4 regions of the Streptomyces sp. NPDC002784 genome follow, and region 4 is predicted to be linked to each of the others. Evidence: riboswitches for the same ligand, from Rfam matches in the RefSeq annotation. Region 4 holds a riboswitch; each other region holds the start of a gene.
The links. Region 4 has a riboswitch for cobalamin ahead of ACWD1Z_RS28330 (cobalamin biosynthesis protein). Riboswitches for the same ligand answer to the same signal wherever they lie in the genome.
Positions count from the first base shown of each region.

Region 1 (7,674 bases), on a different contig from region 4:
CGGCGCGTGTCTGCGTCCGGCACGTCCGCCGCCCCGCGCTGTCCACGCTCAGCGAGGCACCGTACGTCGAGTCGAAGATCGTCGCCCCGGCCGGGCTGTTCCCGACCCGCGAGGAGAAGGAGGAGCAGCGCGATGCGGTCACTGCGGCGGGTTCTTAGGGCCGTGCGCTGGTACGTCCGCGAGCTGACCGGCGAATCGGCCTACGACCGCTATGTGGCGCACGTGCGCAGGGACCACCCCCTGGCGCCCGTGCCGACCCGGCGCTCCTTCGAGCGGATGCGGACGGACCGGCAGGAGTCGGACCCGCGCCAGGGTTTCCGGTGCTGCTGAGGCCGGTTGGCCGGACCGATATGCGGACGAGGGGTTCCGTTTCTGCGACACCGTGACCTAGATTGCCTGCGCGTTTCACAGGTGATCAGCGAGGGGACGGAGCCGTCAGATGTCACAAGCCCCAGAGGCGAGCGGAGAGCCGGTGGTGACGCCTGTGCGCGTCGTCATCGGCCTCTGCCTGTTCGCGCCCTTCGTGGCGATGCTGTGGGTCGGGTCGTACGCGAAGGCCGACCCGGCCTTCATAGGCATCCCGTTCTTCTACTGGTACCAGATGGCCTGGGTGGTCCTGTCGACCGCGCTGACGATGGTCGCGTACAAGCTGTGGCAGCGTGACCAGCGCGCACGTCGTGGAGGCGGCAAGTGAACGACGGCGTGAACGGCGTCGCACTCGCCGTCTTCATCTTCTTCTTCCTGGCCGTCACGGTCATGGGCTTCCTCGCCGCGCGCTGGCGCAAGGCCGAGAACGAGCACAGCCTCGACGAATGGGGCCTGGGCGGACGGTCGTTCGGCACCTGGGTCACCTGGTTCCTGCTCGGCGGCGACCTGTACACGGCGTACACCTTCGTGGCGGTCCCGGCGGCGATCTACGCGGCCGGCGCGGCGGGCTTCTTCGCGGTGCCGTACACGATCCTCGTCTACCCGCTGATCTTCACGTTCCTGCCCCGCCTGTGGTCGGTCTCCCACAAGCACGGGTACGTGACGACGTCGGACTTCGTGCGCGGCCGCTTCGGCTCCAAGGGCCTGTCGCTGGCGGTGGCCCTGACCGGCATCCTCGCCACCATGCCGTACATCGCGCTGCAACTCGTCGGCATCCAGGCGGTGCTGGACGTGATGGGCGTCGGCGGCGGGGAGGACACCAACTGGTTCATCAAGGACCTGCCGCTGCTGATCGCGTTCGGTGTGCTGGCCGCGTACACCTACTCCTCGGGGCTGCGCGCCCCGGCGCTGATCGCCTTCGTCAAGGACACCCTGATCTACCTGGTGATCGCGGTGGCGATCATCTACATCCCGATCAAGCTGGGCGGGTTCGACGACATCTTCGCCGACGCGGGCGAGAAGTTCACGACCACCGGGGTGGGCGGTCTCGTCCCGCCGGAGGCCGGCCAGTGGACGTACGCCACCCTGGCGCTGGGCTCGGCGCTGGCGCTGTTCATGTACCCGCACTCGATCACCGCGACCCTCTCCTCCGGGAGCCGTGAGGTGATCCGCCGCAACACCACGATCCTGCCGCTGTACTCGCTGATGCTCGGTCTGCTCGCGCTGCTCGGCTTCATGGCGATCGCGGCCGGGGTGAAGGTGGACAACGGCCAGCTGGCGATCCCGCAGCTGTTCGAGAACATGTTCCCGGACTGGTTCGCGGGCGTGGCCTTCGCGGCGATCGGCATCGGCGCCCTCGTACCGGCGGCCATCATGTCCATCGCGGCGGCGAACCTCTTCACCCGCAACATCTACAAGGACTTCATCAAGCCGGACGCCACCCCGCAGCAGGAGACCAAGGTCTCCAAGATCGTGTCCCTGCTGGTGAAGGTGGGCGCGCTGGCCTTCGTCCTGACGATGGACAAGACGGTCGCCATCAACTTCCAGCTGCTGGGCGGCATCTGGATCCTGCAGACCTTCCCGGCCCTGGTCGGCGGCCTGTTCACCCGCTGGTTCCACCGCTGGGCGCTGCTCGGCGGCTGGGCGGTCGGCATGCTCTACGGCACGGTGGCGGCGTACGGTGTCGCCTCGCCGACCCAGAAGCACTTCGGCGGCTCGTCGAAGGAGATCCCCGGCATCGGGGAGATCGGCTACATCGGCCTGACGGCGTTCGTGCTGAACCTGGTCGTCACCGTGGTCCTGACCTTCGTCCTGAGGGCGGCGAAGGCCCCCGAGGGCGTCGACGAGACGAGCCCCGAGGACTACACGGCGGACGCGGGCGACCCGGGCGTGCAGAAGGAACTGAAGCCGATTCCCTGACCGGGAACCCCACCCGCAGCGGGCCGCCGATGCAGGACATCGGCGGCCCGTCGTCGTCCACACTCGACCGCATGGACTTCCAGATCCGGCCGGTGGAACCCGCCGAACACGACGAACTGGGCGAGATCACCGCCCGCGCCTACCTCCAGGACGGCCTCCTCACCTTCGGCGAGGACGACTGGTACCTCGGCGAACTCCGCGACGTCGCCAAGCGGGCGGCAGCCGCCGAGGTCCTGGTGGCCGTGGAGAGCGGCCGGCTCCTCGGCGGCGTCACCTTCGTCCCGACCGGCGGCCCCATGGCCGATCTCGCCCGCCCCGGGGAGGCGGAGATCCGCATGCTGGCGGTGGCGCACGCGGCCCGCGGCCGGGGCGTGGGAGAGGCCCTCGTGCGCGCCTGCGTCGACCGGGCGCGCACGACGACGGGGTGCACGGGCATCGTCCTGTCCACCCAGTCCCTGATGCACACCGCCCACCGCATCTACGAGCGCCTCGGCTTCCGGCGCGCCCCGGAGCGCGACTGGAACCCGATCCCGGAGCACGGCGACTTCACTCTCCTCACCTATGAGTTGACGCTCTGAAGCCGACGCGACACAACATCTGGGGGTGACATCGCGGGGCGGCACAAGATGTATGCTCGTGCTCGCTGTCGCCGCAGGGGAATCCGGTGCGAATCCGGAACTGTCCCGCAACGGTGTACTTGGGCACATCTGTGCCCGATCGTCAGTCCGAGGACCTGCCGACAGCGCACCCGGCCGTCCGGTCCGGGTGCCAGACGTCCGGGCCTCGAGGAATGGGCCGGTGGACGCGACGCCCCGTGCGCTCGTGAGCTGCCGCCTGCCCTCCGCAAGGCCCCGTGCCGAGCGAGGGAGAGCCCCCAGTGACCATCGCGCCAGCCGACCCGGCTTCAGCTTCAGCCGCCCAGGTGGAGACCGACGGTCCCGGAACCGCGCTGCTGCGGACCCTGACCGAGCTGACCTCCGACCTCCCCGACGCCGACCCCGGCCGGGTCGCAGCCGCCGCGCTGCGCGGCCGGTCCGCCCGCGCGGACGAGGCGGAGTTGCGTGAGCTGGCCACCGAGGCGGCGGCCGGGCTCATCTCCGAGGACCCCGCCTACTCCCGGCTGGCCGCCCGGCTGCTCACCCTCGGCATCCGCGAGGAGGCCGCCTCCCAGGGCGTCACGTCCTTCACCGGGTCGGTCGCGGTCGGCCACCGGGAGGGACTCATCGCCGACCGGACCGCGGAGTTCGTACGGATCCACGCCGAGCGCCTGGACGCGCTGGTCGACCCGGGCGCCGACGACCGCTTCGGCTACTTCGGACTGCGCACCCTGCACAGCCGGTACCTCCTGCGGCACCCCCTCACCCGCAAGGTCGTCGAGACCCCCCAGCACTTCCTGCTCCGCGTCGCCGCCGGCCTCGCCGAGGACGACACCGTCCGCGCGCTGGACGAAGTCGCCGCGCTCTACCGGCTCATGAGCCGTCTCGACTACCTCCCCTCCTCCCCCACGCTCTTCAACTCCGGCACCCGGCACCCCCAGATGTCGTCCTGCTACCTCCTCGACTCCCCCAAGGACGAGCTGGACTCCATCTACGACCGCTACCACCAGGTCGCCCGGCTCTCCAAGCACGCCGGCGGCATCGGGCTGTCGTACTCCCGCATCCGCGCCCGGGGTTCGCTGATCCGCGGCACCAACGGGCACTCCAACGGCATCGTCCCGTTCCTGAAGACCCTGGACGCCTCCGTCGCCGCCGTGAACCAGGGCGGCCGCCGCAAGGGAGCCGCCGCGGTCTACCTGGAGACCTGGCACTCCGACATCGAGGAGTTCCTGGAGCTGCGCGACAACACCGGTGAGGACGCCCGCCGTACGCACAACCTCAACCTCGCGCACTGGGTGCCGGACGAGTTCATGCGCCGGGTGAACGCCGATGAGCCGTGGAGCCTGTTCTCCCCCGCCGACGTGCCCGAGCTGGTCGACCTGTGGGGCGAGGAGTTCGACGCGGCGTACCGCGAGGCGGAGGCGAGCGGGCTCGCCCGCCGGACCATCCCCGCCCGTGACCTGTACGGCCGCATGATGCGCACCCTCGCGCAGACCGGCAACGGCTGGATGACCTTCAAGGACGCCGCCAACCGCACCGCCAACCAGACCGCCCTGCCGGGCCATGTGGTCCACTCCTCCAACCTCTGCACCGAGATCCTGGAGGTCACGGACGACGGGGAGACCGCGGTCTGCAACCTGGGGTCGGTCAACCTCGGTGCCTTCGTCGACCGGGGCGGCATCGACTGGGAGCGCCTGGACGAGACGGTCCGCACGGCCGTCACCTTCCTCGACCGGGTCGTCGACATCAACTTCTACCCGACCGAGCAGGCGGGCCGCTCCAACGCCAAGTGGCGCCCCGTGGGCCTGGGCGCGATGGGCCTGCAGGACGTCTTCTTCAAGCTGCGGCTGCCCTTCGACTCGCCGGAGGCCAAGGCGCTCTCCACCCGGATCGCCGAGCGCGTGATGCTCGCCGCCTACGAGGCCTCCGCCGACCTCGCCGAGCGCAACGGCCCGCTGCCGGCCTGGGAGAAGACCCGTACCGCGCGGGGCGTCCTGCACCCCGACCACTACGACACCGAACTCACCTGGCCCGAGCGGTGGTCGGCGCTGCGCGGCCGGATCGCCGAGGTCGGGATGCGCAACTCCCTCCTCCTCGCCATCGCGCCCACCGCCACCATCGCGTCCATCGCCGGCGTCTACGAGTGCATCGAGCCGCAGGTGTCCAACCTGTTCAAGCGCGAGACGCTGTCCGGTGAGTTCCTCCAGGTCAACTCCTACCTGGTGCAGGAGCTGAAGGCACTGGGCGTCTGGGACGCCCGCACCCGCGAGGCGCTGCGCGAGGCGAACGGCTCGGTGCAGGACTTCGGGTGGATCCCGGAGGAGGTGCGGCGGCTGTACCGCACGGCGTGGGAGATCCCGCAGCGCGGGCTGATCGACATGGCCGCGGCCCGGACCCCGTTCCTGGACCAGTCCCAGTCCCTGAACCTCTTCCTGGAGACGCCGACCATCGGCAAGCTCTCCTCGATGTACGCGTACGCCTGGAAGTCCGGGCTGAAGACGACGTACTACCTGCGCTCGCGCCCGGCGACCCGCATCGCCCGCGCGGCCCAGGCCACCGTCCCCGTCCCGCAGGCGACCTCCGAAGAGGCCGTCGCCTGCTCCCTTGAGAACCCCGAGTCCTGCGAGGCCTGCCAGTAATGACCACCCGTAACCAGAATCTCCTCGACCCAGGCTTCGAGCTGACCCTGCGCCCCATGCGCTACCCCGACTTCTACGAGCGCTACCGGGACGCCATCAAGAACACCTGGACCGTGGAGGAGGTCGACCTCCACTCGGACGTCACCGACCTCGCCAGGCTCACGCCCTCCGAGCAGCACCTGATCGGCCGGCTGGTCGCCTTCTTCGCGACGGGCGACTCGATCGTGGCGAACAACCTGGTGCTGACGCTGTACAAGCACATCAACTCCCCCGAGGCGCGGCTGTACCTGAGCCGCCAGCTCTTCGAGGAGGCCGTGCACGTCCAGTTCTACTTGACGCTGCTGGACACCTACCTCCCCGACCCGGAGGACCGGGCGGCGGCCTTCGACGCGGTGGAGAGCATCCCCTCCATCCGCGAGAAGGCCGGGTTCTGCTTCAAGTGGATCAACGAGGTGGAGAAGCTGGACCGCCTGGAGACCCAGGCCGACCGCCGCCGCTTCCTGCTCAACCTGATCTGCTTCGCCGCTTGCATCGAGGGCCTGTTCTTCTACGGCGCCTTCGCGTACGTCTACTGGTTCCGCAGCCGGGGCCTGCTGCACGGCCTGGCCACCGGCACCAACTGGGTGTTCCGCGACGAGTCGATGCACATGAGCTTCGCCTTCGACGTCGTCGACACCGTCCGCAAGGAGGAGCCGGAGCTCTTCGACGACCAGCTCCGGCAGCAGGTCACCGACATGCTGCGGGAGGCCGTCGAGGCCGAGCTGCAGTTCGCGCGCGACCTGTGCGGTGACGGCCTCCCGGGCATGAACACCGACTCGATGCGGCAGTACCTGGAGTGCGTCGCCGACCAGCGGCTGACCCGCCTCGGCTTCACCCCGGTGTACGGCTCGGAGAACCCCTTCTCCTTCATGGAGTTGCAGGGGGTTCAGGAGCTCACCAACTTCTTCGAGCGGCGTCCTTCGGCGTACCAGGTCGCGGTGGAGGGCACGGTCGACCTGGACGAGGACTTCTGAGCACCGGCCTGCTGAGCACCGGCCTGCCGGAGCTGGCGGTCGGTCCGGCGCTCGTGGCGCAGGCCCACGAGCGCCGGGGCGGCGAGCAGAAGGAGGAGAACGGTCACGGTCAGAGTTCCGAGGAATGCGTCCATGAGGTAATCGTCGTACCGGGCCGACACTCCTGACAGTGGCAGGACTGCCGTACACCATCGAATTACTGCCACCTCCGTGCGACACTGACCACATGCTGAGAAACGTGGCGGTGGCCCTGCTCGACGGCGTGCATCCCTTCGAACTCGGGGTGGTCTGCGAGATCTTCGGTCTCGACCGCAGCGACGAGGGGCTGCCGGTGTACGACTTCGCGGTCGTCTCGGCCGAGGGCCCGGCGCTGAGCACGCACATCCCCGGGTTCACGGTCTCCACCCCGTACGGCCTCGACCGCCTGGAGGAGGCCGATCTGATCGCCGTGCCGGCCGGCAGCGGCTACCTCGGCCGGGAGTATCCGCCCGCGCTGCTCGACGCCCTGGTACGGGCCGTGGACCGGGGCGCCCGGGTGCTCAGCGTCTGCTCCGGCGTCTTCGTGCTCGGCGCGGCCGGGCTGCTGGACGACAGGCGCTGCGCGGTGCACTGGCGGCAGGCCGACGAGCTGGCCCGGCGCTTCCCGCGCGCGGTGATCGAGCCGGACGTGCTGTACGTGGACGAGGACCCGGTGATCACCTCTGCGGGCACGGCCGCCGGCATCGACGCCTGTCTGCACCTGGTGCGCAAGGAGGAGGGCGTGGAGGTCGCCAACGCCATCGCCCGGCGCATGGTGGTGCCGCCGCACCGGGACGGCGGGCAGGCGCAGTACATCGACCGCCCGCTGCCCCGCTCCCAGTGCGACACGGTCGGCGATGTCCTGACCTGGATGGAGCGGCATCTCGACGAGGAGGTCACCGTCGAGCAGCTCGCCGACCTCGCGCACGTGTCGCCGCGCACCTTCGCCCGCCGCTTCCAGCAGGAGACGGGCACCACGCCCTACCGCTGGATCCTGCGGCAACGCGTCCTGCTGGCGCAGCGGTTGCTGGAGACCACGGACGAGACGGTGGACGCCGTCGCGAGCCGGGCCGGGTTCGGCACCGCGGCGGCGCTGCGCCACCAGTTCGTCCGTACCCTCGG
Region 1 is NZ_JBSFVD010000001.1:180,153-187,826, forward strand. It holds gene ACWD1Z_RS00845 (carbon starvation CstA family protein) at 1-158, shown strand, start outside; gene ACWD1Z_RS00850 (YbdD/YjiX family protein) at 133-330, shown strand; gene ACWD1Z_RS00855 (DUF3311 domain-containing protein) at 440-694, shown strand; gene mctP (monocarboxylate uptake permease MctP) at 691-2,286, shown strand; gene ACWD1Z_RS00865 (GNAT family N-acetyltransferase) at 2,358-2,864, shown strand; cobalamin riboswitch at 2,917-3,041, shown strand; gene ACWD1Z_RS00870 (ribonucleoside-diphosphate reductase subunit alpha) at 3,164-5,521, shown strand; gene ACWD1Z_RS00875 (ribonucleotide-diphosphate reductase subunit beta) at 5,521-6,534, shown strand; gene ACWD1Z_RS00880 (GlxA family transcriptional regulator) at 6,761-7,674, shown strand, end outside.
Region 1: another riboswitch for cobalamin. It lies ahead of ACWD1Z_RS00870 (ribonucleoside-diphosphate reductase subunit alpha); the one in region 4 lies ahead of ACWD1Z_RS28330 (cobalamin biosynthesis protein).

Region 2 (7,168 bases), on a different contig from region 4:
CTCTTGTCCGCGGTCCAGGTCAGGGCGGGGCCGTAGATGCCCTGGGCGGGCTCGGCGTGACCCTCGTACACGCCCTTGGCGACGGCGGAGGTGTCGATCGCCTCGCGCGCGGCGGCCCGCAGCGCCGCGTCCTTGAAGACGCCTCGCTGGGTGTTGAGGTACAGGCTGGTGTTCCGCGCGGTGTTGATCTCGTGGACGGAGTCCTCGTCCAGGGAGGCGACCTGTGCGACGGGCAGGGCCTCGGCGATGTCCACGTCCCCGGTGCGCAGGGCGTTGGCGCGGGCGGTGCCGTCCGAGACGAACTTCGCGTCGATGCCGGACGCCTGGGCGCGCCCGCCCCAGTAGTCGTCGTAGCGGTCCAGGGCGGCTGCCGTGTCCCCGGTGGTCCGGGTGAGTTCGAAGGGGCCGGTGGCGGTGCCGGCCGGGTTCACCTTGCCGTCCTTGCCGTACGCCTTGGGGGAGAACACCGCGAGGCTGGGGTTGGTCAGCCGCAGCGGCAGCACCGGGTCGGCCTCGCCCGTGCCGACCTTCACCTGGTCGTCGCCCACGACCTCGGCGGTCAGCTTCACGCCGGAGATCGCGGTCGGCGCCGGGTCGGCCGCGGCGGCGTGGGTGAGGGCGGAGGCGACGGCCTCCGCGGTGACCTCACTGCCGTCCTGGAAGGTGGCGTCCCTCAGCGTGAACACCCAGCTCTTGCCGCCCTGTCGGCTGCTCCACGACTCGGCGAGCGCGGGGGCCGCGGTGCCGTTGGCGTCCAGCCGGGTCAGCCCTTCGCTCACACCGAGCCGGGACAGGATGAAGGAGTCCTGGCCGCCGTACGGCGAGTAGTTCTCCGTCGGCTGGAAGGCGAACGCCACCCGCAGGCGCCCGGCCTCACCCGGGCCGGAGGAGTCCGAGGACGAGTCGTCGTCGTTGGAGGCGAAGCAGCCGGAGAGCGCGGGGGCGAGCAGCAGGCCGGCTATGAGTCGACGGCGGGGAGATCTCATGGTCCTCGTTCTGTCTTTCCAGGGCGGACGTTCCCGTACGGGTCGGTCGGCCGACGTCGACCAGCATCATATGAATATGATTTTCATTTAAGCAAGCGGGATCTCGAAGTGCACCACGCCATTGCCTCCGCCGGGCACGTCCTCCCTCTCGTCGCAGACGACCTTGCCCAGCGTCCGCCACAGGCTCATCGCGCCGGGGGAGTGCGGGTCGGTGTGCAGGTACACGGACCGGTAGCCGCCTTCCGTCCGTGCGAAGTCCAGCAGCTCTTCCACCAGTTGCCGGGCCAGCCCGCGCCGCCGGTGTTCCGGGCGCGTGTACACCCGCCTCAGCTGCGCGGTCTCACCCGACGGGTACCGCTCCGCCAGCCACCGCGGGTTCGGCGGATGGACCGGCCCGCGCGCATCGAGCGCGGCCGTGGCGGCCACCGTCCCGTCCGCGTCGTCGACGGCGACCAGCAGGGTGTGCCGGGGCGGGACGACGTAGAACGACCCCGGATCGATGATGTCGGCGTGCCAGTGCGGCACGTAGCCGGTGCCGAAGTCGCGGTAGACGGTGTCGAGCATCACCGCCCGCGCCTCGTCGAGATCGGCGGCCATGGCGGTCCTGATGCGATACTTCTGCATCTGCGCATCATATGCAGGTAGCCCTGTGCGATGATGTTCGGCGACAAGGCGACGGCGGAACGAGGAAGCCGGTGTGAATCCGGCGCGGTCCCGCCACTGTGATCGGCGAGCCAGTCCCGAACAGGCCACTGCCCCAAGCCGGGTGGGAAGGCCGGGACGCGCTTCGACCCGAGAGCCAGGAGACTCAGGCGGTCGCCTCCTCGACGAACCCGGGGCGGATTTCCCCGGAGGAGGGTGGTTCGGCATGCCCGTGAGGCCGGCCGAGGAGGCGTACGACAGCCCGGTGGGCACAGGGTCGGTCGGTACAAGACCGGTAACTCCGGTGCCGTGCCGGGTCGTTGTGTGCCGGGACTGCTGCTGCGGCAGTCCCAAGGTGACCGGCGTCGATCACACGGCGCAGACCGCGCGGCTGGGCGAGGCCGCTCCCGTACGCGTCTCCGCCTGCCTGGATGTGTGCGATCAGGCCAACGTGATCGTCGTGCAGCCCTCCGCCGCCGGACGGGCCGCCGGGGCGCGGCCGGTCTGGCTGGGCCTGGTCAACGACCCCGCCGCGACCGAGGACATCGCCGCCTGGGTGAGCGCGGGCGGTCCCGGCATCGCTGCCCGGCCCGAGATCCTCGACCTCTACGCCTTCACCCCGCCTCGGCGCCGCGCGGCCCGCTGAGACCGGCAGCCTGCGCGCCGACCGTCCGTAACACCCGTACGAGAGGACCTTTCCCATGACGGGCAGACGTCTGCTGTCCCCCTTGCTGGCCACGGCCACCGCTGTGCTCATCACGAGCTGCGGCGCAAGCGCCCAGGACAACGCCGGGGGCTCCAACGGCCCGGCCGACAAGGGATTCCCGGTCACCGTGTCCAACTGCGGGGTGACAACGACGTTTCAGCGCCCACCCCAGCGCGCGGTGTCCTTGAACCAGCACGCGACCGAGGTGATGCTGGCGCTCGGGCTGGAGAAGTCGATGGTCGGCACGGGCTACCTCGACGACGCAATCCTCCCCGAGTACCGGGCCGCCTACGACAAGGTCAAGGTGCTGTCGGAGCAGTACCCGTCGTACGAGACGCTGCTGGCCGCCGAGCCCGACTTCGTCTACGGCGGCTGGGCCTCCACCTTCGACGAGAAGGAGGGCCGCTCCCGTGCCGCCTTCACCCAGGCCGGCATCAACACCCGCCTCAACATCGAGGAATGCCCGGCTGGGCCGGTGACGATGACCGCCATGGACAAGGAGATCCGCGAGGTCGCCAAGGTCTTCGGCGTCCCCGAGCGGGCAGAACGGCAGATCGAACGGCTGCACACCACCCTGGAGGAGGTGGACGGCAAACTCGACGGAGTGGAGCCGGTAAAGCTGTTCGTCTACGACAGCGGCGACAAGAGCGCCTTCACCGCGGGTGGCGCGGGCATCGGCAACGACATGATCAAGCGGGCCGGAGGCGTCAACCTCTTCGCCGACCTCGACAAGCCGTTCGGTGACGTGTCGTTCGAGCAGGTGGCCGAGCGAGCGCCCGAGGTCATCGTCATCTACGACTACGGCGACCAGAGCGTGGCGCAGAAGAAGGAGTTCCTGCTCGCCAATCCGGCGCTGCAGGACGTGCCCGCCATCAAGAACCGGCGGTTCGCGGTGCTGCCGCTGTCCTCCACCGTCGTGGGCGTACGGGTGCCCGCGGCCGTCGCGTCGCTGGCACGCCAGCTCCACCCGGACCGCTTCCGGTGACCGGCGTGAGCGAATCGGCCGCCGCTGGCACCGACGCCGTCGCCGTCGCCACGGGCAGGACGCCGGTAACCACCGACACGGTCGGCAACGGCTCTGCCAGGGCCGGGACCGCGCAGGCCGTCACCGGCCGCCGCAGACTCCCTTACGCCCTGGTCCTGGCCGGGCTCGCCGCCTTGGTGGCGGTGGCGGCGACGTTCGGGATCGCGGCCGGCTCGGTCACGATCCCGGCCGACGAGGTGTGGCGCATCCTGCTCCACCACCTGCACCCCGCCCTCGCCGATGAGACGTGGCCCCCGGTGCGGGAGACGATCGTCACCGACGTCCGGCTGCCCCGGGTACTGCTGTGCGCGGTGGTCGGAGCCGGCCTGACGGTGGCGGGGATGGCGTTGCAGGCCTTGGTCCGCAACCCGCTCGCCGACCCGATGCTGCTGGGAGTGTCGTCGGGCGCGAGCGTCGGCGCGGTCCTGGTCCTCGTCCTCAACGTCACACTGTTCGGAGCCTTTTCGCTGCCGCTGGCGGCGTTCTGCGGTGCACTGGCGGCCCTGGTCGCGGTGTACTTCCTGGCCCGCTCCGGCGGACGGATGACCACCGTACGGCTGGTCCTGGCGGGCGTGGCGATGGCCGAGGTGCTGTCGGCGGTGGCGAGTTTCCTCGTGGTCACCTCCAACGACCCCCACAAGACGCAGTCGGCGATGCGCTGGATGCTCGGCGGACTGGCCGGCACCACCTGGACGATCGTGTGGATCCCGGCCGCCGTGGTCCTGCTCGGTACGGCCGTCCTCCTCGGCGTGAGCCGTCCGCTGAACCTGCTGCTCGCCGGTGAAGAGGCCGCAGCCGCCCTCGGCCTGGACGTCCACCGGTTCCGTGCCGCACTGTTCACCCTGGTCGCCCTGATGATCGGCACGATCGTCGCGGTCAGCGGCCAGATCGGCTTCGTCGGCCTGATCCTGCCCCACGTCGTACGGCTCCTGGTCGGGGCCGACCACCGCCGAGCGCTCCCGGCCGCGGCTCTGCTCGGCGCGGCCTTCCTGATCGCCGCCGACCTGGCCGCGCGCACCCTCATGAGCCCCGAGGAGATCCCCGTCGGCATCCTCACCGCCCTGGTCGGCGGCCCCTTCTTCCTCTGGCTGATGCGCAGGAGCGCGCGATGACCGGACGGCCACCCACGGCACCCGCAACGCTGCACATCGACGACGTGTCGGTGGCAGTCGACGGCACACCCCTGGTCGACCGAGTCTCCCTGACGGTGTCAGCCGGGGAGGTGGTCGGGCTCGTCGGCCCCAACGGCGCCGGCAAGTCCACCCTCCTGCGCACCGTCTACCGGGCGCTGCGCCCCACGTCGGGTCGCGTGCTGCTGGACGGGACGGACATCTGGCGGATGCCCGGCAAGCAACTGGCCCGGCGGTTGGCGGCCGTCCTGCAGGAGCACGCCGGGGACTTCGAGCTCACCGTGTATGAGGTGGTGGCCATGGGCCGCACCCCGCACAAGCGCCCCTTTGCGGGCGATGACGCCGACGACCGCGCCATCGTCACGGCCGCCCTGACGGAACTGGACGTCACCGACCTCGCCCAGGCACCCTTCGACCGGCTGTCCGGCGGTGAGAAGCAGCGCGTCCTGATCGCCCGCGCACTCGTCCAGCAGGCCGGGACGATGGTGCTGGACGAACCCACCAACCACCTCGATCTGCGCCACCAGCTCGACGCGCTCCGCCTCGTCCGCCGCCTCGGAGTCACCGCCGTGGTCGCCTTGCACGACCTCAACCTCGCCGCTTCGTTCTGTGACCGCCTCTGCGTGCTGGACGCCGGACGCGTGGTCGCCCAAGGCACACCCCGTGACGTCCTCACTCCCGCCCTGCTGAAGGACGTCTACCGCGTCGAGGCGGACATCACCGAGCATCCCCGCACCGGCCAGCCACAGGTGACGCTGCTCACCGGCCACCAGCCCGCACCCAGACAGGAAGCCAAGCAGACATGACCGCACCGGTACCTGTACCTGCTCATGTGCCCTCCGGGGCCGTCGCTGCCGCGCTGCAGGACGTAGCAGCTCTGGGAGGCTTCTTCACCCTGACCGTGGGCGGCCCCGACCAGGGATGGCACCCGGTCACGGACGCCTACGCCCGAGGCTTTGCCGACCTCGCGCAGGTGATCGCCGACCGGTACGACACCCGGGAGGCGCGCATCGGCCTCTCCATCGCGCAGCTCGGCCACGCCGCCCGCCTGTGGTCCCCGGTCCTGGCCTGCACACTCCTCCACGGCATCGTCCCCGACCTGACCGGGCTGCACCGGGCCGACGAGGGCCCCGCGCTGAGGCTGCCCAACCCCAGCGGCTGGCCCGCCGACCGAATCCCGAACCTCACCGGGAAGTTGTACGAGGTGGTGGTCGAACAGCACCTCGACGCGCTGGCCACAGGGAGCCGCGTCAAGATCTCCCCCCGCCTCCTGGACGGCAACGCCGCTTCAGCACTGGCCGGCACCGCCCAGGTACTGCTGACGGCACGGCCGGACCTGCGAGACCCCCTCACCGAACTCACCACCGGCCTCCTGGCCACCGGCCGCCTCTCCGGCACCGGCCACTTCACCGGCCCCGACCTCGGCTTCCGCCGCCGCAGCTGCTGCCTCTTCTACCGCACTCCGGCGGGCACGACATGCGGAGACTGCTGCCTGACCGGATGACTCACCTGACGGCCGGGGCACCCAGGGGACGCGGCCGGCCAAGGCGTCGCGCCTGCCTGGGGCCCTACTGGACGGCACCGACGTCATCCTGGGTGTCTCACCGACCCCGTTCTCTCACCCGACACGTCAACACGACGGAAAGCTCAGTAGCACGGGTTCAGGGGAGCAGATGACTCGTCGGCGGAGGCGCGTACGGCTTTGTGGACGGCGCGGGCGAGGCGGGCGCCCCACAGGGAGCGGGGGCCCGCGAAGGCGTGGACCTCGTCTTCGGTGCGTGGGGAACGGGCGGCGATGCAGACGGCGTCCGTGGGGGTGCCGGAGCAGTCGTACCCCGCGTCGAGCAGCGCCTGCACCTTCGCTTCCGTGGCTGTGGCCACCGCGTTGACCAGCGCCGCGTCGGTCAGGGCGACGGGAAGTGTCGCGACGATGTTGATCGTGCCGGCGTGCGGTGCCGCAGCCGTGCCCTCGGCCGGGGAAGCGGCCCATCCGCGTACCCCGAGCCCCGCGGTGGCCACGGCGTGCACCCCGCCGTCGTGGGCGTACCCGTAGGCGCGCACATCGGCCGCGGTCATCAGCCCGACGCCCGGGCCATGGGCGTCGGCCGCGCGCGCCACGTCGGCGAGGTGGCGTTCCGGGTCGATTCGCCGGTAGCCATGGGCGACTTGCGCGTTCAGGATCCAGGCGCGTACGCCGATGCCGCCGCCGAGCACTGCGCTGCTGATCATCCGCCAGCCGTCGCCCAGCCGCCACAACAGGCTGTGCAGGCGCTCACCGTCCTCGACGCGGGTGAGGTGTTGTATGCCGGGCAGGCCCGCGCGGTGACGGGTCGGCGGATCGAGGGCGGTCACCGGACGGGCTCCTGTTGCTTGCCGGGCGAGGATCCGGGTGATCGTACGCCGCGCTGTTCGGGCGGGCTGTGCCGGGCCGCGGCCGTCAGCGCGGCCGTTGTCATCGCCGACGGAGAGCATCGTCCGCGGGGGTGGCCCGCTCGGGGCGCCGAGCGTCCGCTAACCTACCGGCCAGTAAGAAGCTTGTCCGTCAGCTCCCGCCCGACGTTGCGAGGTACTCGTGGACTCCACCGCCTCCCGTACACCCGACCGCGCCGCCGCTCTCGCCGCCGACCGGTCCGCACTCCAGCTTGCCGGGCTTCTGGCCGTGGCGGGGGCCGCGCACTTC
Region 2 is NZ_JBSFVD010000068.1:148-7,315, reverse strand. It holds gene ACWD1Z_RS35840 (ABC transporter substrate-binding protein) at 1-986, opposite strand, end outside; gene ACWD1Z_RS35835 (GNAT family N-acetyltransferase) at 1,074-1,610, opposite strand; cobalamin riboswitch at 1,634-1,812, shown strand; gene ACWD1Z_RS35830 ((2Fe-2S) ferredoxin domain-containing protein) at 1,894-2,274, shown strand; gene ACWD1Z_RS35825 (ABC transporter substrate-binding protein) at 2,330-3,319, shown strand; gene ACWD1Z_RS35820 (FecCD family ABC transporter permease) at 3,469-4,470, shown strand; gene ACWD1Z_RS35815 (heme ABC transporter ATP-binding protein) at 4,467-5,294, shown strand; gene ACWD1Z_RS35810 ((2Fe-2S)-binding protein) at 5,291-5,992, shown strand; gene ACWD1Z_RS35805 (adenosylcobinamide amidohydrolase) at 6,136-6,840, opposite strand.
Region 2: another riboswitch for cobalamin. It lies ahead of ACWD1Z_RS35830 ((2Fe-2S) ferredoxin domain-containing protein); the one in region 4 lies ahead of ACWD1Z_RS28330 (cobalamin biosynthesis protein).

Region 3 (7,674 bases), on a different contig from region 4:
GCTCGTCGGCATCACCCGACGCAAGATCGCCGACGCGCTCACCGCCAGAACCCGGCGCCTGAACCTGATCGACTCGGCCGCCCACGGCACCGACACCCCCCGGCCCGAGGGCGCGGCGATGGACGACAGCCTCGACCGGATCGTCCTGCTGCACGAGCTGTCCCGGCTGCCGCAACCCCAGCGCCAGGTCCTGGGCCTGGCGTTCTACGAGGACCTGACCCAGGCCCAGATCGCCGAACGCACCGGCATGCCGCTCGGCACCGTGAAGAGCCACGCCCGCCGCGGCCTGCACCGGCTGCGACTGGTGCTCGAACAGGCACCCGTCGAAGGCGCGGACGTCCGGCCCTGCTCACCGGACGACGCAGGCCGCATCCGCCACAGCCCCCGGACCAGAAGTCCCAGCACCTCCCCCGATCGGGAGGCGCACTCCTCGAAGGGATGATCACCATGATCCCCCGGACCTCCGTCACCCTCGGCGCTCTGGCCGGCGCCTGCACCCTGCCCCTCGGCGTGACCACGCCCGCCCTGGCGGCCCCCGCCGCGGAGGACGACACGGCCGTGGTGTCCTTCTTCCACGGCGTGCCCGGTCTGACCGTGGACGTCTACGCCAACGGCGACGCACTCCTCAGCGACTTCGAGCCCGGCACGATCACCGACCCGCGGTCCCTCGACGCCGGCACCTACGACATCCAGGTCTTCGAAGCGGGCAAGGGCCCCGACGGCGCACCGGCCGTCGAGAGGAAGATCGAGGTGCCCGAGGGGGCGGACGCCACCGTCGCCGCCCACCTCTCCGCCGACGGCGAACCCCGGCTGACGGCCTTCGTCAACGACGTCTCCAAGGTCGACGCGGGCAAGTCGCGCCTGACCGTGCGCCATGTGGCCGCCGCGCCGGCGGTGGACGTCCGGGCCGGCGGACAGCCGGTGTTCAAGGGGCTGGAGAACCCCAAGGAGGACACCACCCTGGTCGACGCCGGTGCCGTCTCCGCCGATGTCGTGCTCGCCGGGACGGACACCGTCGCCGTCGGCCCGGCGGACCTGAACCTCCAGGAGGGCACCAGCAACGTCGTCTACGCCTGGGGCAGCGCCGCGGACGAGAACCTGGCACTCAAGACCCAGACGTTCAGCGGCATGGAAACCGCACCGAAGGCGGTGCACGCGGGCGGCAACGGCGCCGCCGTCGCCGGTGACTCCGCCGGCGAGTGGCCGGCCTGGGCCGCCGCGGCAGGCGTGGTCACCCTGAGCGTCCTGGTGGTTCGCCGCGTCTCCGGCCGCCGTGCGTAAAACCGCTCGACCCCTCAGCGGCCGGATCACGGCCTTGGCCGCACTGGCGGTCCTGACGACAGCACCCGCGCCGTCAGGGCCGCCTTCGCATCCCGCCGACTTCGGCCGGCCGGCAGCCGCCGCGGTCCAGGACACCTCGGCGCCCCGGGCCGGCACCGAGCGCCGCACTCCGCGGCCCTCGCGCGTTCTCGTGCCCGGGACCGGACTCGACGCCCGGGTCCGCCCGGTGGGCCTGACCCGGGAGGGCGCCATGGCCGTACCCGCCGACCCGTCGGTGGCGGGGTGGTACCGCTTCGGTCCCGTGCCGGGAAGCGGGCGGGGCTCGGCCGTGCTGGTCGGGCACGTGGACAGCGACACCGGGGCCCTGGGCGAGTTCGCCGCGCTGTACGACGTACGCCCCGGCGACCGCGTCGAGGTACGCCGCGACGGCGCCCGCCCGGTGGTCCACCGCGTGACGTCGCGCACGACGGTGCCCAAGGACGATCTGCCCTCCTCCGTGTTCCGCCGCACCGGCGCCCCGGTCCTCACCCTCATCACCTGCGCACCTCCCTTCGTCCCCGAGCAGGGCGGATACCTGTCCAACCTCGTCGTCACGGCGCAGCCGTCCCCGGCCTGAGCGGCCCGCGACCAGCACAAGAACACGGGAGACGGGAGGGCAGCGGTGACACACGTCGATCACGCGCACCTGCTGGAGCTGGCGCTGGGCAACGCCGGGCGGTCCGAGGACGCCGTCGCCCTGCGGCACCTGGCCGTCTGCGTGCTCTGCCGGCAGGAACTGGCCCGCGTGACCAGGGTGGTCACCGCCGCATCCGAGGTCGACCTGTCGGACCTGGCGACTCCGCCTCCGGAACGGCTGTGGGAACGCATCAAGCGAGAGCTGGCCGAACCCACGGACCGCGCGAAGCCCCCACGCTCGCAGTCCGAGCAATGAATAATCGCAGTCGCTCGGTATCGGGACGACCTCGTCGGTCGACGGACAGTGAGGGGACAGAGATGACACCGCGGTGGGGGCTCGGCGTGGCGATGGCCGCCGGGGCGTCGGCGTTGCTGCTGCTGACGGGATGCAGCCAGCCAACGGACTACAGCGAGATCGTCACGTTCACCGATGAACACGGCCGGGCCTGCACCGCGGCGGTGGTCGTCGATCAGGAACAGAGCGAGGGCGACGACTACGAGATCTCCAGCCTCGACTGCGACTACCCGCCGGAGGGCCGTACGCCGGGGGCCGGCGGCTACTCTCCCCTGCCGGAGCGGGACGAGGACTGATCGCAGGCGGCGTCAAGTGGCGCTGCTGAGCAGGCCGTAGGGCCGTTCGATCCGGTGTTCGCCGAGGAGCGCGCGTACGGCTGTGACGTCAGCGGGGGTTGCCCGCCCGGGGTGCCGCAGCCGTACGCGGACGGTGTCGGCGACCTCGGAGGTGCGGCCGTCGGGGGTCCGGTCCGCCCTCCTCGGCGGCGGCGAAGCCGTGGCGGCTGCGCCGGCGGTCCACGACGTGGCCGGGTGTGCGGTAGCAGGTGCCGGAGTGGACGACCGTGGTGCCGCCGACCGGGCGGCCCACCGGCAGGACCAGCGGCGGACTGCCGAGCGCGAGGGTGGCTCCGGCGTCCCGGTAGAGGTCGGTGAAGCGGTCCAGCGGGGCCCTGCGCCCGAACGACGCGGCTGTGTGGTCGTCGGCCCGCCTGGCTTCCCGTCAGCCGCGCCCGTGTCGTGCGGTGGGGCAGCAGGACCGTCTCGGCGCGGGCCACGCGGTCCACCCGGACCGGGCGGTCGCGCTGTTCGTCGCTCAGGCGGACCCGGCCCGGCATCCTCTCCTTGAACGTCGTTCCCCGGGTGGTCACCAGGCACCGTCCCGGCGTTGGCGGGCGCGCGCGAGGTCGTCGAGCATGATGCGTTCCGTGGCCGACGGGTAGGCGTCCGCGGCGGCGCGGGCCGCCGCCCGGTCACCGGCGGCCACGGCGTCGAAGACCGGTGCCGGCCGGTCGTGGGCGGCCTCCGCTCCGGCGAACGGTCCGACCGGCGCCGCGCGCACCGGCAGGTAGGCGTTGAACAGGGTGTTGGTCAACAGCACCTACACCCGTTGCCGGTCGCCCGGGCGAGGGCGCGGTGCACCTCGGCATCCGCGAGCTGCGCGGCCTCGCCGCCTGAGCTGCGCGGACCGCCGCCATCAGGGCGCGCAGTTCGGTGACTTGAGCCGGTGCGGCGCGGGCGGCGGCGCGCTCCGCGATCAACGCGCCGATGGAGCGCCGGACTTCGAAGATCTCACCGATCCGGTCCGGCCTGTGCCCCACGGGCATCGGCAGCAGGTCCGCCCCGCCCAGGCGCAGGAAGTCCCGCACTCGGGTAGCTCCCCGCGGGGTGACGGCCGCCGAGGATGTCCTCCCGCAGCCGCTTCTCCAGCACATCGACCGTACTCCCCCGCGGCAGCGCACCCATCCCGGCTCCCCTGCAGTGGCTCAGTGGATGAGCCTCTGAACCACTGAGGGAAGACGGGCGTCAACGCCTGTGCACCCAACTCCCCTTCTACCGGGCCCCGTTCAGGCGCGGCAGCGGAGCATCTCCAGGGGCGGGTGGGCGAGGACGTCCGCCCAGAAGTCCTCGCCGAACTCCCGGAGGCCGGCCTCGGACACCTGCAGCGGAACCCACTCCAGCGCACCGAACCCGCTCGCCCGCAGACACGACTCGTAGACCTCGCGGCGCGGGGCCGTGCTGACGATGGTGATCGGCTGCGGGTCGAGCAGGGCCGTGACCCGCACCCGCGGGCCCGTCTCGATCTCCTCGCCGGTGGGCTCGCAGCGGAACCCGTACTTGTCCAGGGACGGACAGTCGAAGCGGTAGTCGGGCTTCTGGGCGAGCACGAAGAACTCCCCGCCCGGCACCAGGCTGCGGTGGATGTTCCGGCACATCCGCTCCATCGCGGCGATGTCCTCGGCGTAGTTGAGGCACTGCACCCCCAGCGCGATGTCGAAACGCCGGTCCAGGGGCCGCAGTTCACCCACGTCTCCGACCTCGTAGCGGACCCCGAGCGGATCGCGCTGCTCCATCTCCCGTGCGGCGGCGATCATCTCGGCGGAGATGTCGACCCCGAAGACGTCCGTCGCGCCCCGCCGCTTGAACTCACGGCTGTAGAAGCCGGTGCCGCACGCCAGGTCGAGCACCGACTTGCCGGTCACGTCCCCGACCATGCCCAGGAAGCTCGGCACCTCCCCGTACCGCATCAGCGGCAAGGACTTGAACCCCTCGAATGCCTCGCCGATCCGGTCGTACTGCTGCACGCCCACGTGCTGCCCCCTTCTGCGCTTCCTCCGGTACACGGCCCTGCCGGACCCCGCTTTCCGGGGCCCTCGGCCGTGGCAGCGAGTCTTCACCGGCGCGCTCGGCAGGCCGTACTGGCAGATGACACGAAGAAGTCGAGGGGGTGAGCCTCGGATCAACCAACAGACGTACGCCGGACGCCCGGACGGAACATGCGCCGACAACGCATGTGGCCCGCCCCGATGTTCGGGACGGGCCACATATCCGAGCGCCGGGCAGGCCTTGCACCTGCATCTCCCCGCAGGAAGCGGGGCGTCTTTCCTTGGACCACCAACGCAGAACCGGAGCGCCGGGCTTCCGGCGGACCGCTCAAGATCGACTATACAGCATTCCGGGGTGCCGCGCCCGTCGCCGAGTCACCTCCCAGCGCGTCGCGCGGCTCTCCGGCCCCGCACCGCGCGGACACCTCGATCCCGATCTTCATCCGAGGGGCGGCCAGGCCGCACGTCAGCATCGTGGCGGCCGGGCGGACGCCGTATGCGGCTGAAGAGCGACGAGAACCCTCTGCTCACCCACCTGCTGGGGATGGGGACGGTCAGCCGACCGGTCCGCGAGAGCCCGCACCGCCGGACGCCAGCCTCTTCCAGGTGAATTGCCCGGTCTCGTTGACTTCGAGGCGGGGATGCGCGGTAACTCCCGATCGGGTTCTTACACGGTGTGGGCCCCGATGCCGAAGGAGAGCAGCCATGCGCGTACGCGTCACTCTCGTCCCCGCCGCCCTGACCGCCACGGTTCTCGCCGCCGCCGGTGACTCCGCCGCCCACGACGGCCCCGGAGTGCATGTCTCCAACAACGCGCCCGTGGTCACCGTGGTCAACACCGTCGAGATCAACGACCCGCTGGAGGACGTGCTGGAGCACACCCTCAACTTCGGAGACGGCTACAGCTGGGACTGACCCCCTGCCCGGCCCGAGACCCGGGCGCCGCCGGTGCGCGCCCCGGCGCGTGTGCGGGCGTGCGCCGTCCTTGCGCCCCTGGGGAGCGCTTGTCAGCCGACCTGATCAGGCACTACTGTCACCACGCCTTGGTGAACGGGAAATCCGGTGTGATGCCGGTGCGGCCCTCGCCACTGTGATCGGGAAGTCCGGCTCCGGCCCTCGCGGGCAGCCACTGGGTCCTCGGACCCGGGAAGGCGGAGTACGGGCGGTGTCACCCGTCAGCCAGGAGACCGGCCAAGGCGCGTCAACCATCCACGAGGTGCTGGAGAGGGTCTGCTGAGCCATGCACATAGCCGAGGGATTTCTGCCTCCGGCGCACGCCGTCGCCTGGGGCGTCGCGTCCGCGCCGTTCGTCGTCCACGGAGTCCGGTCGCTCACCCGTGAGGTCAGGGAACACCCGGAGAGCACCCTGCTCCTCGGCGCCTCCGGGGCCTTCACCTTCGTCCTGTCCGCTCTCAAGCTGCCCTCCGTGACCGGGAGCTGCTCCCACCCCACCGGCACCGGCCTGGGCGCCATCCTCTTCCGGCCGCCGATCATGGCGGTCCTGGGCACCATCACCCTGCTCTTCCAGGCGCTGCTGCTCGCGCACGGCGGCCTGACCACCCTCGGCGCCAACGTCTTCTCCATGGCGATCGTCGGGCCCTGGGCCGGATACGCCGTCTACAAGCTGCTACGGCGCTACGACGTGCCGCTGATGGGCGCCGTGTTCTGCGGCGCGTTCGTCGCCGACCTGTCCACCTACTGCGTCACCAGCGTCCAGCTGGCGCTCGCGTTCCCCGACCCGAGCAGCGGATTCCTGGGCGCGCTCGGCAAGTTCGGCTCCATCTTCGCCGTCACCCAGATCCCGCTCGCGGTGAGCGAGGGACTTCTCACCGTGCTCGTGATGCGGCTGCTGGTGCAGTCCAGCAAGGGAGAACTGACCCGGCTCGGCGTGCTCCTGACCGACGGCAAGCGGGCCCGGACCGAGTCGAGCGAGGCGGTGGCCCGATGAGCCGCAACACGAAGATCAACCTGCTGCTCCTGCTGGCCGTGGCACTGCTCGCGGTGATGCCGCTCGTGCTCGGTCTCGGCGACCACAAGGAGGAGCCGTTCGCGGGCGCCGACGCCGAGGCGGAGACGGCGATCACCGAGATCGACCCGGACTACGAACCCTGGTTCTCGCCCCTGTACGAACCTCCGTCCGGGGAGATCGAGTCGGCGCTGTTCGCCCTCCAGGCAGCGCTCGGCGCGGGCGTCCTGTGCTACTACTTCGGCCTGCGGCGCGGCCGCAAGCAGGGTGAACAGCGGGCGCTGGAACGGGATGCCGTGGGCGCGCGGGGTGCCGGGGAGTCCGACCGCGAAGGGGTCTGATCCCCGGTGCTGCCGATCGACGCGGCGGCGCACAGCAGTCGCTGGCGCCGGCGCCATCCCGTGGACAAGGCCGTGCTCGGGCTCGGCCTGACCGTGCTCGCGATCTCCCTGCCGCCGTGGCCGGGGGCCGCCCTGGTCGTGGTGACGTCCCTGGTCGTTCTGCTCGGTCCGGCGGGTGTGCCGGGCCGGAAGCTGTGGCGCGCCTACCGGGTCCCGCTGGGTTTCTGTGTGACCGGTGCGGCCACGCTGCTCGTCCAGGTGGGCGGGCCGCAGGGGTTCGTCTCCCTCGCCGACGACGGTCCGCTGCGCGCCGGGGAGTTGCTGCTGCGCACCTCGGCGGCCTCCCTGGGCGTGCTGCTGTTCGCGTTCACCACGCCGATGTCGGATCTGCTGCCCCGGCTGGTGAAGGCCGGAGTGCCGGCGGCCGTGGTCGACGTGGCGCTGGTGACGTACCGGATGAGCTTCCTGCTGCTGGACTCGATGCGCCGGGTCCGGGAGGCGCAGGCCGCGCGGCTCGGGCACACCACGCGGGCCGCGACCTGGCGGTCCCTGGGCGGGCTCGGGGCCACCGCCTTCGTGCGGGCCTTCGAGCGGGCCGTGCGGCTGCAGTCCGGGCTCGCCGGACGCGGCTACGACGGCACGCTGCGCGTGCTGGTGCCCGAGGCCCGCGTCTCCGCCCGTTTCACGGCCGCGAGCTGCGGGCTCCTCGTCGCGCTGGCCGCCCTCACCCTCGTACTGGAAGGCCCCCTGTCATGAGCGAGTTGATCGCCCTCCAAGGCGCGTCCTACGCCTA
Region 3 is NZ_JBSFVD010000031.1:35,388-43,061, forward strand. It holds gene ACWD1Z_RS32700 (RNA polymerase sigma factor) at 1-442, shown strand, start outside; gene ACWD1Z_RS32705 (DUF4397 domain-containing protein) at 448-1,281, shown strand; gene ACWD1Z_RS32710 (class F sortase) at 1,316-1,897, shown strand; gene ACWD1Z_RS32715 (hypothetical protein) at 1,943-2,212, shown strand; gene ACWD1Z_RS32720 (hypothetical protein) at 2,275-2,547, shown strand; gene ACWD1Z_RS32725 (GMC family oxidoreductase N-terminal domain-containing protein) at 2,636-2,914, opposite strand; gene ACWD1Z_RS32730 (hypothetical protein) at 3,116-3,343, opposite strand; gene ACWD1Z_RS32735 (class I SAM-dependent methyltransferase) at 3,816-4,559, opposite strand; tRNA gene ACWD1Z_RS32740 (tRNA-Gly) at 4,801-4,870, opposite strand; gene ACWD1Z_RS32745 (hypothetical protein) at 5,280-5,489, shown strand; cobalamin riboswitch at 5,602-5,784, shown strand; gene ACWD1Z_RS32750 (energy-coupling factor ABC transporter permease) at 5,815-6,522, shown strand; gene ACWD1Z_RS32755 (energy-coupling factor ABC transporter substrate-binding protein) at 6,519-6,881, shown strand; gene cbiQ (cobalt ECF transporter T component CbiQ) at 6,888-7,637, shown strand; gene ACWD1Z_RS32765 (energy-coupling factor ABC transporter ATP-binding protein) at 7,634-7,674, shown strand, end outside.
Region 3: another riboswitch for cobalamin. It lies ahead of ACWD1Z_RS32750 (energy-coupling factor ABC transporter permease); the one in region 4 lies ahead of ACWD1Z_RS28330 (cobalamin biosynthesis protein).

Region 4 (7,674 bases):
GCCTCGGGGGACGCGCCCGTCAGATGGCGGACCATGGCCACCATGCCGCCGTGGTACTGGAAGTAGTCGTCCGCGTCGACGAGATCGTGCTCACGGGTGTCGACGTTCTTCGCCGCGACCGCGATCCGCCTGAACGCCGTCTCCATGTCCCCGCGCGCCGCCCGCCCGTCGAGCCCGCGCCCGTAGGCGTAGCCGCCCCACACGGCGTACACCTCGGCGAGGTCGGCGTCGGAGCGCCAGTTGCGGGCGTCGATCAGCGGCAGCAGACCGGCGCCGTACGCGCCCGGCTTGGAGCCGAAGACGCGTGCCGTCGCCCGCCGCCGGTCACCGTGCTCGGCGGTGTCCTCCTCCACGTGCTTGCGGACGAAGTTGGACTCGGCGGGCTCCGCCAGCTCGGCCACCGCCCGTACCGCGTCGTCGATCAGCGCGACCACATGCGGGAACGCGTCCCGGAAGAACCCGGAGATCCGGACGGTGACGTCGATGCGCGGCCGTCCCAGCTCCGGCAGCGGCACCACCTCGAACCCGGTCACCCGGCGCGAGGCGTCGTCCCACACCGGGCGGCAGCCCAGCAGCGCCAGGATCTCCGCGATGTCGTCACCCTGGGTGCGCATCGCCGACGTGCCCCACACCGTGAGCCCGACGGACTTCGGGTACTCCCCGGTGTCCTGGAGGTAGCGGGCCACCAGCGAGTCGGCGAGGGACTGGCCGACCTCCCAACTGAGCCGGGACGGAATGGCCTTGGGGTCGACCGAGTAGAAGTTGCGGCCGGTCGGCAGGACGTTCACCAGACCGCGGGTCGGCGACCCGGACGGGCCCGCCGGGACGTAACCGCCGTCCAGGGCCCGCAGAATGTGCCCGATCTCGTCGGTCGTCCGCGCGAGCCGCGGCACGACCTCGTCGCAGGCGAACTCCAGCACGGCGACGGCGTCGGGCAGTTCGGTGCCGAGCACCTCCCGCACCAGAGCGGGGACCCCGGCGGCCTGCCAGTCCCGCTCCTCCATGCCCTCCGCCACCCGGCGGCACAGCTGCTCCAGCAGATCGATCGCGTCGGCGGCCGTACGCGCGGGCCCCTCCACCAGGTCCGACAGCTCCACCGGCACCTTCAGCGGCGCGCCCGGCTCGGCCAGCAACTCCTTCTCGCTGAGCCCGAAATGGGCCGCGATGGACGCCCTGAGGCCGGGCAGCGCGTTCGCCTTCCCGCCCCACACCTGCGCGGCGCGCAACACGGCGAGCACCAGGTTCACCCGCGGCTCACCGACCGGGCCGCCGCCGAGGATGTGCAGGCCGTCCCGGATCTGCACGTCCTTGATCTCGCACAGATAGCCGTCGATGTGCATGACGAACTCGTCGAACTCGGTGTCGTCCGGCTGCTCGTCGACATGCAGGTCGTGATGGAGCTCGGCCGCCTTCACCAGCGTCCAGATCTGCGCGCGCACGGCCGGCGCCTTCGTCGGGTCCAGGTCGGAGACGAGCGCGTACTCGTCGAGCAGCTGCTCCAGCTTCGCCAGGTCACCGTAGGTGTCCGCGCGCGCCATCGGCGGTACGAGGTGGTCGACGACCGTGGCGTGGCCGCGCCGCTTGGCCTGGGTGCCCTCGCCGGGGTCGTTGACGATGAAGGGGTAGATGAGGGGGAGTTCACCGAGTACGGCGTCCGGCGCGCAGCCCCCGCTCAGCCCGAGCCCCTTCCCCGGCAGCCACTCCATCGTGCCGTGCTTGCCCATGTGGACGATCGCGTCGGCGCCGAAGGAGTTGTCCAGCCAGCGGTAGGCCGCCATGTAGTGGTGGGACGGCGGCATGTCCGGGTCGTGGTAGATCGCGATCGGGTTCTCCCCGAAGCCGCGCGGCGGCTGGATCATGACCACGACGTTCCCGAACTGCAGGGAGGCGAGCACGATGTCGTCCCCGTCGACGTACAGCGAGCCCGGCGGTTCACCCCAGGCTTCCAGCATGGCGTCCCTGAGCTGCGGGTCGAGCCGGTCGAACCACGCCTGGTAGTCCGCCAGCGGCACCCGCGCGGGCGCGGAGGCCAGCTGCTCCTCGGTCAGCCACTCGACGTCGTGGCCGCCGGCCTCGATGAGCCGGTGGATCAACTCGTCGCCGTCGGAGGGGTATTCCGTGACCCCGTACCCGGCTTCCTTCAGCGCGTCCAGCACCCGCACCGCCGAGACGGGCGTGTCGAGACCGACCGCGTTGCCGACCCGGGAGTGCTTGGTCGGGTAGGCGGTGAAGACGAGCGCCAGCTTCTTCTCGGCGTTCGGCTTGTGGCGCAACCGCGCGTGCCGTACGGCGATTCCGGCGACGCGCGCGGCCCGCTCGGGGTCGGCGGCGTACACCGGGACGTCGTCGGGGCCCTGCTCCTTGAAGGAGAACGGCACGGTGATCAGCCGGCCGTCGAACTCCGGGATCGCGACCTGCATGGCCGCGTCCATGGGGGAGAGGGCGGCGTCGGACTCGTCCCAGGCCCGGCGCGAGGAGGTCAGGCAGAGCCCTTGCAGCACGGGGATGTCGAGGTCGGCGAGGGCTCCGATGTCCCACGCCTCCTCGTCGCCGCCGGCCGACGCCTGGGAGGCGTGCGTACCGCCGGCGGCGAGGACCGTGGCGACGAGGGCGTCGGCCCGGCCGAGGATCTCGTACAGCCCCATGTCCGCGCCGCGCAGTGAACCGCAGTACACCGGAAGGGCGTTGGCGCCGCGGGCCTCGATGGCGTCGCAGAGCGTGTCCACGAACGCGGTGTTGCCGCTGAGCTCATGGGCCCGGTAGAAGAGCACGCCGACGGTCGGGCGGCCGCTCTCCTGTGCGCGGGAGCCATGGACGCCGTACTCCGGCATCTGCTGCGGTTCCAGGAACCCCTCGCCGGTCAGCAGCACGGTGTCGGAGAGGAACCGGGCGAGTTCGGTGAGGTTGGCGGACCCGCCCTCGACGAGGTAGCGCAGCGCCTCGGCGACCACCCCGGCGGGCACCGACGACTCGGCCATCAACTCGGCGTCCGGGACGCTCTCCCCGCCCAGCAGCACCGTCGGGATGCCGGACGCCTTCAGCGCGGCGAGCCCGTCCTCCCAGGCGCGCTTGCCGCCGAGCAGCCGGACGACGGCGATGTCGGCGCCCGCGAGGAGCGCGGGCAGTTCCTCGGCGACGTCCACGCGGGTCGGGTTGCCGATCCGGTAGGAGGCGCCGGACGCGGCCCTGGCCGCCAGCAGATCCGTGTCGGCGGTCGACAACAACAACACTGTGCTCATGCGGGCGCTCCCGGTGGAATGAAAGGCAGTCCTTGCGGCGCGCCCGACTCGATGAGCCGCCAGAGCGCGTCGGTGTCCGCGTGCTGTTCGATCAGATCGCCCAGCCGGTCCAGCTGTTCCTCGCGCAGGGCGGCGAAGGAGGTGTCGGGGGCCGGTACGAAGCGGCGGCCCGCGGCGGCCGCCACCTCCCGCAGGAACGCCCGGCGGAAACCGTCCGACTCCAGCGAGCCGTGCCAGTGCGTGCCCCAGGTCTGCCCGACCCGGCAGCCGTCGAGGCTGTTTCCCTCGTCATCGCAGATGAACGCCTCGCCGCCCGCCACGGAGGCGACCCCGTGGTGGATCTCGTACCCCTCGACCCGCTCGCCGAGGGCTTCCCCCACCGGCCGGGTGAGGGTCTTCTCGCGCGCGAACCGCACCCGTACGGGCAGGACGCCGAGCCCGTCGACCCGGCCCCTGCGGCTCTCCACGTCGTCCTCGATGTGCTCGCCGAGCACCTGGAAGCCGCCGCAGATGCCGAGCACGGGCCGCTGTTCGGCGGCCCTGCGGACGAGGGCGTCGGCGAGCCCCCGCGCGCGCAGCCACTCCAGCGCCTTCACCGTGCCCCGGGTCCCGGGCACCACGACGAGGTCGGCGTCGGTGAGTTCCTCCGGCCGGTCCACGAACCGCACGACGACACCCGGCTCGGCGGCCAGCGCGTCGACGTCGGTGAAGTTGGACATGAGCGGGACCGCGCAGACGGCCACCCGCAGCACGTCCGCGCCGACGGGCGGGGCAACCACGGACTCCCGCACGGTCCCGCGCAGGGAGACGCGCAGTCCGTCCTCCTCGTCGATGCCGAGCCCGTGCCGGAAGGGCAGGACGCCGTAGGTGCGGCGCCCGGTGAGGTCGTGCAGCATGTCGAGGCCGGGTTCCAGCAGCGAGACGTCGCCGCGGAACTTGTTGACCAGGAACCCGGCGACGAGTTCCTGGTCCTCGCGGGAGAGGAGCGCCACCGTCCCGAAGAAGGAGGCGAAGACGCCCCCGCGGTCGATGTCACCCACCACCAGCACGGGCAGCCGGGCGCGGCGCGCGACGCCCATGTTGACGATGTCGGTGCGCCGCAGATTGATCTCGGCCGGCGAACCGGCCCCCTCGCAGATCACGGCGTCGTACGTGTCCCGCAGCTCGGCGAGGCAGTCGAGCACGGTCCCGAGGAGCTGCTGCTGCCGCCCGCCGTGATAGCCGCGCGCGCTCAACTCGCCCATAGGCTTGCCCATGAGCACGACCTGACTGCTCTGCTCGCCGCCCGGCTTGAGCAGCACCGGGTTCATCAGCGCGGTCGGTTCGACGCGGCAGGCCTGCGCCTGCATGGCCTGCGCCCGGCCGATCTCGGCGCCCTCGCGGGTGACGAAGGAGTTCAGCGACATGTTCTGCGCCTTGAAGGGCGCGACCTTCACCCCCTGCCGGACCAGCCAGCGACAGATTCCGGCGGTGACGACACTCTTTCCGGCGTCGGAGGTGGTACCGGCGACCAGGAGACCTCCGCTGCTCATGACCGCCTCCCCGCCACGACGCGGCGCGCGGCGGCGCTGACCGCCAGCGCCAGCCAGCTCACCCGCCGGGACAGCCGTACGGCCCGCTCGATGTCCCCGACCTCCACAGCACGCCCTTCCCCGTTCAGCACCGGCCGGTGCTCGATCCGTCCGCCGTACGACAAGGTCCCCCCGAGCCGCACCCCCAGCGCCCCCGCGAACGACGCCTCCACGGGCCCCGCGTTGGGGCTCGGATGCTGCGCCGCGTCGGCGCGCCAGGCCCGCACCGCACCCCGCGGATCGCCTCCGGCGACGGCGGCGAGTACGGCGGTCAGCCGCGCCCCCGGCCACCCGGCGACGTCGTCGAGGCGCGCGGAGGCCCAGCCGTAGCGCCGGTAGCGGGGCGACTTGTGGCCGACCATGGCGTCGAGGGTGTTCACGGCCCGGAACCCGAGGAGGCCCGGGACCGAGCCCACAGCGCCCCACACCAGTGCTCCCACGACGGCGTCGGAGGTGTTCTCGGCGACGGACTCCACCACCGCCCGCGCGATCCCGTCGGCGTCCAGCGCGTGCGGATCCCGCCCGCACAGATGCGGCAGCCGCGCCCGCGCCGCCTCGACGTCCCCCGCCCGCAGCGCCCGCCCGACGGTCCGGGCCTCCCGCCCGAGCGAAGTCCCCCCGACCACCGCCCAGGTGGCGGCAGCGGTCAGCGCGACACGAGCGGCGGGGGAGCGGCGTACCGCACGGGAGGCGAGGGCACCCACGGCGACGGCGCCACCGGCGCACACGGCGGTGTGCAGCGCGCCCCGGCCGCGGTCGTCCCGCCACAGCCGCCGTTCCACGGCGCTCGCGGCCCGCCCGAACACGGCGACCGGATGCCCGCGGCGGGGATCGCCGAGGATCAGGTCACCGAGGAGGCCGGCGGCGGCGCCGTACGCGAAGACGCGATCGGCCCGCATCGGCTCAGCCGGCCGACGGGTCGGCCGGAACCCCGGCGTCGGGGGCCGTGCATCTCAGAGCCTGTGTCAAACGGCAGCCGCGCATGGCGATATGTCCTCACTCAGGGTGTCCACGCCCTGGTTCGACGAGACCGGCGGTGAGAGTTCCTGGCTCCCGGGGCTTCCTACCCCGGTGACAGTGGCGGGACCGCGCCGGAATCGCACCGGCTTCCTCTCCTGCCGCCGTAAATGGCTCCGGCAGTCCACCACGGGCCCGGAACAGCCGTCAACTTGCTGTTGACCTGCGAGAGGAGAGTGTGCTGAGGCCCACACCGGGTCCGGTGGGGCGGGGTTGGGGAGGGCCGGGCGCGTCGCCCCCGTCCGCGTCGTACGCGAAAGCGCCCTGCCCCGAACACCCCCGTCAGGGGCACCGGAACAGGGCGCGAGCCCGTCGCGCGAGGCGCGTCAGACCACGATCAGATAGATCCCGTACGCCACAGCCGCCGCGCACGCCGCGAAACACGCGTACGCGCCGGTGACCGCCAGTCCCGCGGAGCCCCCCTGCTCCACGGCCCGCTCGCGCCGCGTCAGACCCGCGATGCCGAGGGTGAACAGGGCCACCAGGGCCACGGTGACCACGAGGCTGACGCCGAAGACGGAGCCGAGAGCCGCCCAGTCGATCTTCATGATGCCGCTTCCTTGAGTATCCGGTCGGGGGTCAGACGCGGGCCGACGGCGTCGGCTCCCCGGCCGGGGCCGGGATCGTCGCCGCGAGCTCCTCGGTCGCCGGGCCGGCGGGCGGCGGCGGCGTGACGGCCGCCATCGCCGTGGTCACGACACCCGCGGGCTCCTCGGTCTCGTTGACGTTGGTGTGGTCGACGATCTCGCGCCGGGACAGCTTCCAGATGGCCGCGCTGGAGCCGACCAGGAACACCGCCACGACCGCCGTGCCCCAGGAGCCGAAGTTCGTGACCCACTCGGCCAGCGCGCCGACGAGCGCCGCGGCCGGCAGCGTCAGGCCCCACGCGACGAACATCCGCGTCGCCGTGGACCAGCGGACGACGCCGCCCTTGCGGCCGAGGCCCGCGCCCATCACCGCACCGGAGACGGAGTGCGTGGTGGAGAGGGAGAAACCGAGGTGGGAGGAGGCCAGGATGACCGTCGCCGCGCTGGTCTGGGCGGCGAAGCCCTGCTGCGGCTGGAGGTCGGTCAGGCCCTTGCCCATGGTGCGGATGATCCGCCAGCCACCGAGGTAGGTGCCGAGCGCGATGGCCACGCCCGCGGAGAGGATGACCCACATCGGCGGGTCCGAGTCGGGCGCCAGGGTGCCGCCGGCGACGAGGGCGAGGGTGATGATGCCCATCGTCTTCTGCGCGTCGTTGGTGCCGTGGGCGAGGGAGACCAGGCCGGCGGAGGCGATCTGGCCGGCGCGGTAGCCCTTCTCGGAGGACTTGCTGCCGTCGGCCTTCTTGCCCAGGGAGTACATCAGCTTCGTGGCGAGCATCGCCGCGAGGCCCGCGACCAGCGGGGCGGCGATCGCCGGGATGAGGACCTTGGTGACGAGCACGTCGCCGTGGACCGCGCCGACGCCCGCCGAGGCGATGGTCGCGCCGATCAGGCCGCCCATGAGGGCGTGCGAGGAGCTGGAGGGCAGACCGACCAGCCAGGTCAGCAGATTCCAGAGGATCGCCCCGACCAGCGCGGCGAAGATGACCTCGGGACGGATGCCGGTCTCGTCGACGAGACCTTTGGAGATCGTGTTGGCGACCTCCACGGAGAGGAACGCGCCGACAAGGTTCAGTACGGCGGACATGGCCACCGCGACCTTGGGCTTGAGCGCACCGGTCGAGATGGTCGTGGCCATCGCATTGGCGGTGTCATGAAAACCGTTCGTGAAATCGAACGCGAGTGCGGTTATTACCACAATCGCGAGGATCAGCGAGAAGTTTTCCATTTACCCAGGCAATCGTTCGAGGTCATTGGCTG
Region 4 is NZ_JBSFVD010000020.1:59,210-66,883, reverse strand. It holds gene cobN (cobaltochelatase subunit CobN) at 1-3,239, opposite strand, end outside; gene ACWD1Z_RS28335 (cobyric acid synthase) at 3,236-4,771, opposite strand; gene ACWD1Z_RS28330 (cobalamin biosynthesis protein) at 4,768-5,709, opposite strand; cobalamin riboswitch at 5,832-5,971, opposite strand; gene ACWD1Z_RS28325 (hypothetical protein) at 6,154-6,375, opposite strand; gene ACWD1Z_RS28320 (anion permease) at 6,407-7,642, opposite strand.